2 regions of the Arthrobacter sp. NPDC056727 genome follow, and region 2 is predicted to be linked to the other one. Evidence: predicted binding sites of a transcription regulator. Region 2 holds the regulator's gene; the other holds the start of a gene.
The links. Region 2 encodes HrcA, which represses chaperone genes, less so after heat shock. Its sites were predicted from a motif close to TTNGCACTCGNNNNNNNCGAGTGCNAA; they were not measured.
Positions count from the first base shown of each region.

Region 1: a site for HrcA is predicted at 1,260-1,286, ahead of ACFRAH_RS18135 (FmdB family zinc ribbon protein). Genes of this name have one in related genera too.

Region 1 is NZ_JBHTZA010000020.1:36,255-41,139, forward strand. It holds gene cpaB (Flp pilus assembly protein CpaB) at 1-725, opposite strand, end outside; gene ACFRAH_RS18135 (FmdB family zinc ribbon protein) at 876-1,163, opposite strand; gene ACFRAH_RS18140 (5-formyltetrahydrofolate cyclo-ligase) at 1,312-1,923, opposite strand; gene galU (UTP--glucose-1-phosphate uridylyltransferase GalU) at 2,012-2,917, shown strand; gene ACFRAH_RS18150 (GNAT family N-acetyltransferase) at 2,924-3,544, shown strand; gene ACFRAH_RS18155 (hypothetical protein) at 3,671-4,648, shown strand; tRNA gene ACFRAH_RS18160 (tRNA-Ala) at 4,764-4,836, shown strand.
Region 2 is NZ_JBHTZA010000008.1:21,834-26,718, forward strand. It holds gene ACFRAH_RS09835 (16S rRNA (uracil(1498)-N(3))-methyltransferase) at 1-495, opposite strand, end outside; gene dnaJ (molecular chaperone DnaJ) at 498-1,622, opposite strand; gene hrcA (heat-inducible transcriptional repressor HrcA) at 1,681-2,694, opposite strand; gene ACFRAH_RS09850 (DUF3097 domain-containing protein) at 2,919-3,773, shown strand; gene ACFRAH_RS09855 (DUF4870 domain-containing protein) at 3,917-4,336, shown strand; gene hemW (radical SAM family heme chaperone HemW) at 4,419-4,885, opposite strand, start outside.

The DNA of each region.
Region 1 (4,885 bases), on a different contig from region 2:
AGCACAAAGAACAGCTTTCCCTGGGTTGACGCGCCCGCCAGGGCACCGGCCTGGTCCGGCGTGGCTGCCACTACCAGCAGCCCGTCCGAATCGCCGGCGGCAAGCCACTGGCCGGTCTGGCTCTCCTGGCCCGAAGTCCAGAGCACGGGCACTGACCGGGCGAGCACCTTTGAGGCGGATGCCTGCTCATAGCCGTTGCCGCTGGTCAGAACCACGTTGACGAGCTGTCCCGGGGCGACCAGCTGGATGGAGGAAGGGTCCGCCATCCGCAGCGGAACGGCAGCCGACCCGGGTGGTGCTCCCGTCAGCAGGCCCGGCCCCACCAGCTGCGCATCGGTGAGGAGCTGGCCTTTGCGCAGCGGCGCGGCCAGCTGCTTGCCGTTGATCCCGGAGGTGTCAGCGAAGGCTCCGTCCGGCACCATGGCCGGCGGCACGCTGACGGCGAGGAGGTCGCTGCCGGCCAGGTTGGCGCCGGCCGGAAGGTCACGGGCAGCGGCCAGGACGCTCACGGTCTGGGCAGGGGCGGGAGTCAGCTGGTGGACGGCGATCCCCGCGGCTGCGCACAGCAGGAGCGCCACAGCAAGGCGCCGGTTACGGTTCAGCCAGCCGGCAAGCCGCCGTCCGCGCGGGCGCTGGCGGGCCGCCGAACCGGGCAGGGCGTTGCGGCGCCCCGGACGAACGGCTGGGCGGGACGCCCTTGCGGGGAAGATTCCGGTAGCTGGCATGCCGCCACGCTACGGGCCATCCGCAAGCCCGCGACAGGTCCGGGCGCCCTTATGTGGAAAACAAAAGAGCCCGGCCAGGGAAACCCCGGCCGGGCTATTAAAGTTTGAAGGCGGCTGCAGTTAACGGCGGACGCGCCGCGGGAACGAGGCCTAGCTCGCGGCTGCAGCTGCCGGGGCAGCGGATGAAGCAGAGGGCGAGGAAGCAGCCGGGGCCGCCGGCGCTGACGCGGCGGGGGAGGGCGTGACGGTGCTTCCCTTGGAATCGCGCGAATCAGTCCGGTAGAAGCCGGAGCCCTTGAAGACAACGCCGACGCTGTTGAACTTCTTGCGCAGCGTGCCTTGGCACTCGGGGCAGGACGTCAGAGTGCTGTCGGTGAAAGACTGCACGATGTCGAAGGCTTGGCTGCAATCCTTGCAGGCATAGGCATACGTGGGCACTGTAGATCCTCCTCTTGGACAAACGACAGGTCCCGTGCTGCCTGGCTTCACTTCCCGGTTTCTCCTTGTCGGATCACCGCGGCGGAAATGACTCCATTAGCAGTCGCAGGGCCTGAGTGCCAATTCTAGCACCCCCGCCCCGGTGAGGTCACGCGAAGGCTACCAGCCCGGAGGGCATGAGCACTGCTTCGACCGGGCGATCGAAGTCCTCGGCCGGAATAGTCTCAGCCGGCAGGAGTTCGGAGTCGTAAATGATGGCTGCCTTCGGCAGGTGCAGGCCGCCGGCGTTGGCCGCAGCCAGGAACTTGTCGTAGTAGCCGCCGCCCTGCCCGATTCTGTTTCCGCTGCGGTCCACCGCCGTCGCCGGCATGAACATCCCGGCCGCCGTCCGCACAGTGTCCAGGCCGTGCCGCTCACCGGCCGGTTCCTGGATGGGCGCGTACCTGCTGCGGATGAATTCGCTGTCCGGGGTCCAGAAGACCCAGCTGAGTTCCCGGTCCGGTTCGCAGACCGGGAGCAGGATGCTGTGGCCGGCCTCATGCAGCGCGTGCAGCAGGGGAAGGGTCGGCGGTTCGAAATCGACGCCGAGGTAAGCGGTGAACGTGGCCGGCTTGCCCGCAGCGATGGCTTCGGCCCACGGCAGGCCATGGGAGGCGATGCCTTCCCCGGCGTTTGAGAGGTCCGTTGCTGTCAGTGTGGCCCGGATTTGCCGGTGCCGCGAACGGATCCCGTCCTTCGACTGCGTTGTGCCTGTTGGCATGGGTGCCTTCCTTTGTGGCTGCGGCAGGCGGGCGGGCCGCTGCCGGAAGCATTTACCGTATGAATGTTCCCTCGGATAGATTAGAGCAGTGACTTCCACTAATTGTTCAGTCCGCAAGGCCGTCATCCCCGCTGCGGGGCTCGGCACCAGGTTCCTGCCGGCCACCAAGGCCATGCCCAAGGAGATGCTGCCGGTGGTCGACAAGCCGGCCATCCAGTACGTCGTCGAGGAGGCCGTCAAAGTCGGCCTGAGCGACGTCCTGATGATCACCGGACGCAACAAGCGCGCGCTGGAGGACCACTTCGACCGCGTCCCGGCCCTGGAAGCGACGCTGGAGGCCAAGGGCGATACCGCCAAGCTGGAATCGATCCAGGCCGCAAGCAACCTCGGCGACATCCACTATGTCCGCCAGGGCGACCCCAAGGGCCTTGGCCACGCGGTGCTGCGTGCCCGCCAGCACGTGGGCTACGAACCGTTCGCTGTCCTTCTCGGTGACGACCTCATCGACGCCCGCGACGAACTCCTCAGCACCATGATCGACGTTCAGGCCAAGACCGGCGGTTCCGTGGTGGCCCTCATCGAGGTGGAGCCGTCCCAGATCAGCGCCTACGGCTGCGCGGACATCTCCGAGATTGCTGGTGAAGGCTTCGTCAAGATCAACAAGCTGGTGGAGAAGCCGGACGTCGACGAGGCACCCTCGAACCTGGCCGTCATCGGCCGGTACGTTCTCCACCCCGATGTTTTTGATGTGCTGGAAAAGACCGAGCCCGGCCGGGGCGGCGAAATCCAGCTGACGGACGCCCTGCAGGAGCTGGCCAGCAGGGACGGCGAAGGCGGCGGCGTGTACGGCGTGGTCTTCCGCGGCCGCCGTTACGACACCGGTGACAAGCTCAGCTACCTCAAGGCCTGCGTGGAGCTCGCCATCGACAGCGACGACCTCGGACCCGGGCTGCGTGAGTGGCTTCCGCAGGTTGCCGCCCGCTTGTCCGAATAACCCTCCATGAGGGTCAGCCACATCTGGCCGGTCACGCTGGAGTGCGGGGACATTGTCCTGCGGCCCATCAGGTACCGGGACCGGAAGGAATGGACCGAGGTCCGTTCGCGCAACAGCGACTGGCTGGCGCCCTGGGAAGCCTCCAACCCGATCCCGGGCGGGGCGCTGCCCGATTACCGGCAGATGGTCAGGTCCCTGAACACCCAGGCGGCCCAGGCCACGGCGCTGCCCTTCGTGATCGCGGAGTGGACGCCTGGATACCGTGACCCCGTCATCGTGGGGCAGCTGACCGTCTCCTCCATCGTGTGGGGATCCGCCATGATGGCCACGCTCGGGTACTGGGTTGACCAGGCCCGGGCGGGCCGCGGGATTGCCCCCACAGCGGTTGCCATGGCGACCGACCACTGTTTCCGGACCCTTGGCCTGCACCGGATGGAAATCAACATCCGTCCCGAAAACGGTCCAAGCCTGCGCGTCGTGGAAAAGCTTGGCTTCAGGGACGAGGGTTACCGGCCGCGCTTCCTGCACATCAACGGGGAATGGGCGGACCACCGCTCCTTCGCGCTGACGGCGGAGGAGATTCCCGAAGGCCTCCTCAGCCGCTGGCTGAGGGTCAGGCCCGTCTAACCGCTCAGCAACAGAGCCGCTGGTCAGGGCAGGGTTCTTCGCATAAGTCCACTGATTTGAACCTCGGTCGCGACACACCGAGACGAATGCCACAAGAGCCCGAACATTCCTCATACGGTTTTGTGTGTGGACTTCCCCCTTAGCAGCTCAGTCATCCTTGTGGCTGCTGTTGCGCTCTGGATTGTTTGGGTAGCCCCATACGTGCTCCGCAACGGCCGGCATCAGTTCCAGGCTGCCGGTGACCTGACGCTGGAGGGCGTCGACGCCGAAACTGCAAACCCGCAAGCCGGGACGGTTGTGTATATGGCCGCCCAGCAGGAGAAACGCATGGACACCAGGAAGAGCAGCGAACCAGCAACAGGCCCCACCCCGGCTCCGTCCGGCAGCAGGCCTGCCGGCAATGGGACCGGTGCCTTTCGGATCCGCTACGGACGGACGGCCATCGCGTTCGTTGGACTGCTGTCCTTCGTCACGGCGATTGTGGCCGGGGTCCTGCGGCTCTTCGGGCTCGGCAACCCCTGGGTTCCGGCCGTCGCGTTCCTGACCGGTATTGCCGCCGTCGTGGTTTTGCGGCGTCTCGCCGTTCGTGACCGGCGCAGGAAAGTCAGCGCGGCGTTTAGGGCCGCCATGGGTTCGCCTGCCGGCCGGGAGGCTGTGTCCGAAAGCCCCGCCGAAGCGGTGCACGCTCCGGAGCCCGTGAAACTCCGGGAAAGTGCGCTCTTCGATGCCGAGGCCGAAGCGCCGAAGCCCAAGCCCCTCACGGCGACCGAACTTCGCGAGGCGGCGCTGGCAGTTGCCGTTGCTGCCGGCGACGAAAGCGCCGCAGCCCCTGTCCAGGGCCCGGCGGCCCCGGCTGAATCCAGTTGGGAGCCGGTGGAGGTTCCCAAGCCGACGTACGTCGAAGCGGCCAAGGCCGAGCGTCCGGCACCTGAGCCGCTGGCCCTCCCCGATGCACCGAAGTCCGTGGGCAAGCCTTCACTCAAGCAGGGCCCGGCCGCCGCGCCCCCCGCAGCATCCCCGAATGCGGCGCCCGCCAAACCGCTGACCAAGGCACAGAGCGCGCTGAGCAATCTTGATGATGTCCTGCAGCGCCGCCGCGCCTAACCGGGTCCGGGCAACGTTACGGCGACACGACATGTGGGGCCTGGTTGGCAAACCGGCAAGAAAATTTGTAGCCTAGGGAAACCGGCGCTGGAGTTCCTCCGGGATACGGCGCCACGGGGTTATAGCTCAGTTGGTAGAGCGCTTCGTTCGCATCGAAGAGGTCAGGGGTTCAAATCCCCTTAACTCCACAGTTACACCCCGGTCCTTGGACCGGGGTGTTCCCTTTTGTTGAAGGCC
Region 2 (4,885 bases):
TTCCCTGGCCAGGGCCTGGGTCTCGACGGCGGGACGCACCTCGGGGATCCAGGCGCGCCGCGCCTGTTTGGCGGCGGCCGTGACGGCGGACTGCCATTTGCCGTGGGCTTTGGCGGCGCGGTCACCCTTCCACCTGACGATGGAGCGTTCCGACTGCCAGGGGATTACCGCGTCGACGCCGAGTTCGGTGGCGGTTTCGATTGCGAGTTCATCCCGGTCTCCCTTGGCGAGGGCCTGGACGAGGACCAGACGGACGGCCGGCCGCTGCTCCATGGTGACAGAAGCGCATTCGACCGTCAGTTCGGCGGGGGCAGCTTCGGTGACCGTTCCGGTGATGCGTTTGCCGGCGCCGTCGGCGATGTCCACCTGCTCCCCCACGGACAGGCGCTTGACGGTGACCGCGTGCCGGGCCTCGGCGCCGTCAAGGACGAACAGCGATCCGCGAGCGGTGCTGTCCAGCGCGCCGGCCGGGGTGAAGAATACGGGGTTGCTCACCGCTACAGGTTACCGAGGCGGTCCCGCAGTTTGGCGAAGACGCCGCCGCTGGCCGCAAGCTTGCCCTCGGAGAACTGCTCTCCGCGGAGCTTGGCCAACTGCCGGAGCAGGTCCTCCTGGGCGGGGTCGAGCTTGGACGGCGTTTCCACCTGCAGGTGGACCTTGAGGTCGCCGCGGCCGTAGCCGCGCAGGTGGGTGACGCCGAGGCCCCGGAGAGTGATGATCTCGCCGGACTGGGTGCCCGCCTTGACGTCGATCTCCTGCTTGCCGTCGAAGGTTTCCAGGCTCAGTTCCGTGCCGAGGGCGGCGGCGGTCATGGGAATGTTCAGGGTCGCGTGGAGATCGTCGCCCTCGCGGACGTAGGTGGAGTCGCTGTTGACGCGGATTTCCACGTAGAGGTCGCCGGAGGGGCCGCCCGCGGGGCCGGCCTCGCCCTGTCCGGAGAGCTGGATGCGCGTTCCGGTGGCCACGCCTGCCGGTACCTTGATGGTCAGGGACCGGCGGCTGCGGATGCGGCCCTGGCCGCTGCATTCGTTGCAGGGGTCCTTGATGACCGTGCCGAAGCCCTCGCACGAACCGCAGGGGGCTGCGGTCATGACCTGGCCGAGGATGGAGCGGACTGCCCGCTGCACCTGGCCGCTGCCGCCGCAGATGTCGCAGCGTTCCGGGTGCGTGCCCGGCTGGCAGCAGGAGCCTTCACACGTGGGGCAGGTGACGGCCGTGTCCACTTCCAGCTTCTTGTTGACGCCGAAAACGGCGTCGCGCAGGTCGATCCGGACGCTGATAAGTGCGTCCTGGCCGCGGCGGACGCGGGACGCCGGCCCGGAGGTGCCGCCGGCGCCGAAGAAGGTGTCGAAGATGTCCTGGAACGCGAAGCCTTGGCCGGCGTAGCCGCCGCCGAAGCCGTTGTCGGTGCCGTTCTCGTTGCCGGTGGTGTCGTAGACCCGGCGCTTCTGCGGATCGGACAGCACCTCATAGGCGTGGGTCACGGCCTTGAACCGTTCCGCGGCGTCGTCGCCCGGGTTGACGTCCGGGTGAAGGGAGCGGGCCAGCTTGCGGTAGGCCTTTTTGATCTCTTCGCCGGTGGCTTCCGGGGAGACTCCAAGAACGTCGTAGTGGCTGCTCAAAGTTCGTATCTCTTCCTGGTTGTACTGCCTGTGGTCAGAGGATGTCCGGGGAGTGCTGTCACGGTCCCAGAATCCTCGAAAGGTAGCGGGCCACCGCGCGCACGGCGGCCATGGTGGTGGGATAGTCCATCCGGGTGGGGCCGAGGATGCCCACCTTGGCGCTGGCGTCGGGGCCGTAGCCGGTGGCCACCACCGACGCTTCGGCCAGCCCATCGTAAGGGTTTTCGCGGCCGATGCTGACGGCCACTCCCCGCGGGTCGTGGGCCATGTCGCTCAGGAGCTGCAGCATAACCACCTGCTCCTCGAGGGCCTCCAGGACGGGTCCGATGCTCAGCGGGAAGTCCACGTTGGACCGCGCGAGGTTGGCCGTTCCGGCCATGACCATCCGGTCTTCCCGACTGTTGTGGGCGAGGCCTTCCAGCCCCTTCCCGAGGGCAACAGCCGCATGGCGCTCGGCGGGTGCGCAGCCCGCCACGACGGCGGCCAGGTGCTGGGGCAGGATTGCCACCGGCGTTCCGGCCACGCCTGTCAGGAACCGGGTGCGCAGGGCCGCGAGTGTGTCGTCTGACAGGTCCTGCCCGACGTCGACAACACGCTGGTCCACCTTTCCGGAATCGGCGATCAGCACGATCAGCACCTTTCGGGGCGCCAGCAGCACGAATTCGATGTGCCGGACCACGGCGCGGCTCAGGTGCGGGTACTGTACGACGGCGACCTGGTTGGTCAGCTGGGACAGGAGCCTGGCCGTCCGGTCCAGGACGTCGTCAAGGTCCTCGGAGCCCTCGAGCAGGGTCTGGATGGCTCGTTTCTCCGCCGGCGAGAGCGGCTTGACCGCCGAGATCTGGTCGACGAAAAGGCGGTAACCCTTGTCCGTGGGGATCCTGCCGGCGCTGGTGTGCGGGGCCGTAATGAGGCCCTCGTCCTCCAATGCCGCCATGTCGTTGCGGATCGTGGCGCTGGAAACGCCCAGGTGGTGGCGCTCCACCAGCGCCTTGGAGCCGACAGGTTCGCGGGAGTGGACATAGTCCTCCACGATGGCGCGCAGCACCTCAAGCTTCCGTGGTTCGCTCACAGTCCACCTCCTTTTGGCCATAACCGCGCCGGGCGTCAATCCCGCCCGCAAACGCCGTGGTTAGCACTCGACATGCCTAAGTGCTAACAAGTCTAATATGAGTCGCCGCGTTGTTAGCATTGGTACCGCTCCGGGCGAAATTCCGGGCGCCTGTCCCCCGGCGGCACGCACGCTGCCGGAGCGGCTCCTTCCTGTGCAAATTCCTAATGCAAAGCGGTGAACGAATGCAGTACCAGAACTGGGGCCCGCAGGAGATTGCGGCGCCTGCCAAGAGCAGCCTGCCCGAGGTGCCGGTGGAGCGCGGGATGGTGCTCGAGGACGTCCAGTCCGGCTGGGTGGGCGCGGTGACCCGGGTGGAGAAGTCCGGCGGCATGCACGTGGTGGCGCTCGAGGACCGCCGCGGCAAGTCCCGGTCCTTCAAGCTTGGCTTCGGATTCCTCCTGGACGGACAGCCGATCCGCCTGATGCCCCCGGCTCCCAAGGCCAAGCCGGCAGGGTCCGGCACTGCCGCACGGACGGCGTCGGGCTCGGTTCGGGTGGAAGGGCAGCGCGCCCAGGTGGCCAAGGCCAGCCGCATTTGGGTCGAGGGCAAGCATGATGCCGAACTGGTGGAAAAAGTCTGGGGCGACGACCTCCGGGTGGAGGGTATCGTCGTCGAACCCCTGCACGGCATCGACGACCTGGCGGCGGCAGTTGCTTCCTTCCGCCCCGGTCCCGGCCGCAGGCTGGGCGTTCTGGTGGACCACTTGGTCCCCGACTCCAAGGAGTCCAGGATCGCGGACGCCGTGATGGCCTCCCCCGGAGCTGCCGGAAACGTGTTGATCGTGGGCCACCCGTACGTCGACGTCTGGCAGGCGATCCGGCCGTCGGTGCTGGGGATTCCGCAGTGGCCTGTGGTGCCGCGCGGCACGGACTGGAAAACGGGCATCCTGACCGCCTTCGGCTGGCCGCACGAGACCAAGGAGGACATTGGCCTGGGCTGGCAGAAACTCCTGGGCGCCGTCCGCACCTATGCCGACCTCGAGCCCGCGCTGCTGGGCCGCGTGGAAGAGGTCATCGATTTCCTGACCGTGCCGTAGTTCCCGCCGCGGCGGTTCCGGGTTTCAGCGTCGAGCCAGCGATTGCCCCAACGGCCCGGTATCCTTGGTACGGCGTCACCGCACCGCGGGCCCGGCGCCGCACCAAAGCACCAACGCACCAACGCAAGCAAAAGGAAGACACCGTGGCAGAAGACGCTCGCGACCGCAGGGACACACAGTCCGGCCAGGACCTGCCCCAGTACCATGGCGTACCGGCCAACGCTCTTCCGCTGACCGCCGGCGAAGACCGGCAGTGGGCCACCCTGGCGCACTTCGGCGGCATCCTCGGCTGCGTTCCGGCGCTGCTGATCTACCTCATCTTCCGCGACCGCGGGCCCTTCACCGCGCAGGAGTCCAAGGAAGCGCTCAACTTCACCCTGCCGCCCACCATCGCGGCCTTCGTGGCGAACCTCCTGGTGCTGCTTCCCGTCGTCGGAAACCTGTTCGCCGTCATAGCCACGCTGATCTGGATTGCGCTGACCTGCTTCGCGGTGTCCGCGGGCGTCCACGTCAACAAGGGCCAGCCGCACCGTTACCAGTACAACCTCCGCTGGATCAAGTAGCGAAAACGAAACGCGGGGTCAGTTACAGCCCGATCCTTCGAGGATATTGGGCTGTAACTGGCCCCGCGTTGGTTTTAAGGGATCAGTCAGGCAGGATCCGGCGGACCACGGCATCGGCCAGCAGGCGGCCCTTCAGCGTGAGGACCAGACGCCCCTTGAACGCCTCCTCCGGCACCACGAGGCCGTCGGCGATCAGCCCGGCCACGGCCTTTCGTCCGGACGGCGAAAGGGCGGCCGTCTCGATCCCTGAGGACAGCCGGGCCTCAAGCATGACCTTTTCGACGCCCCGCGTTTCGGCATCGAGCGTCTCGCGGCCGGCCGCTGGCGAGGCACCTGAGCCGAGCCGGCCGGCATAGGCGGTGGGGTGCTTGACGTTCCACCAGCGCACCCCGCCCACATGCGAGTGAGCGCCGGGACCGATGCCCCACCAGTCATCCCCGCGCCAATAGGCGAGGTTGTGGCGGCAGGCCTGATCCGGCGTCGCGGACCAGTTGCTGACCTCGTACCAGTGCAGCCCCGCTTCGGTGATCATCCGGTCGGCGAGTTCGT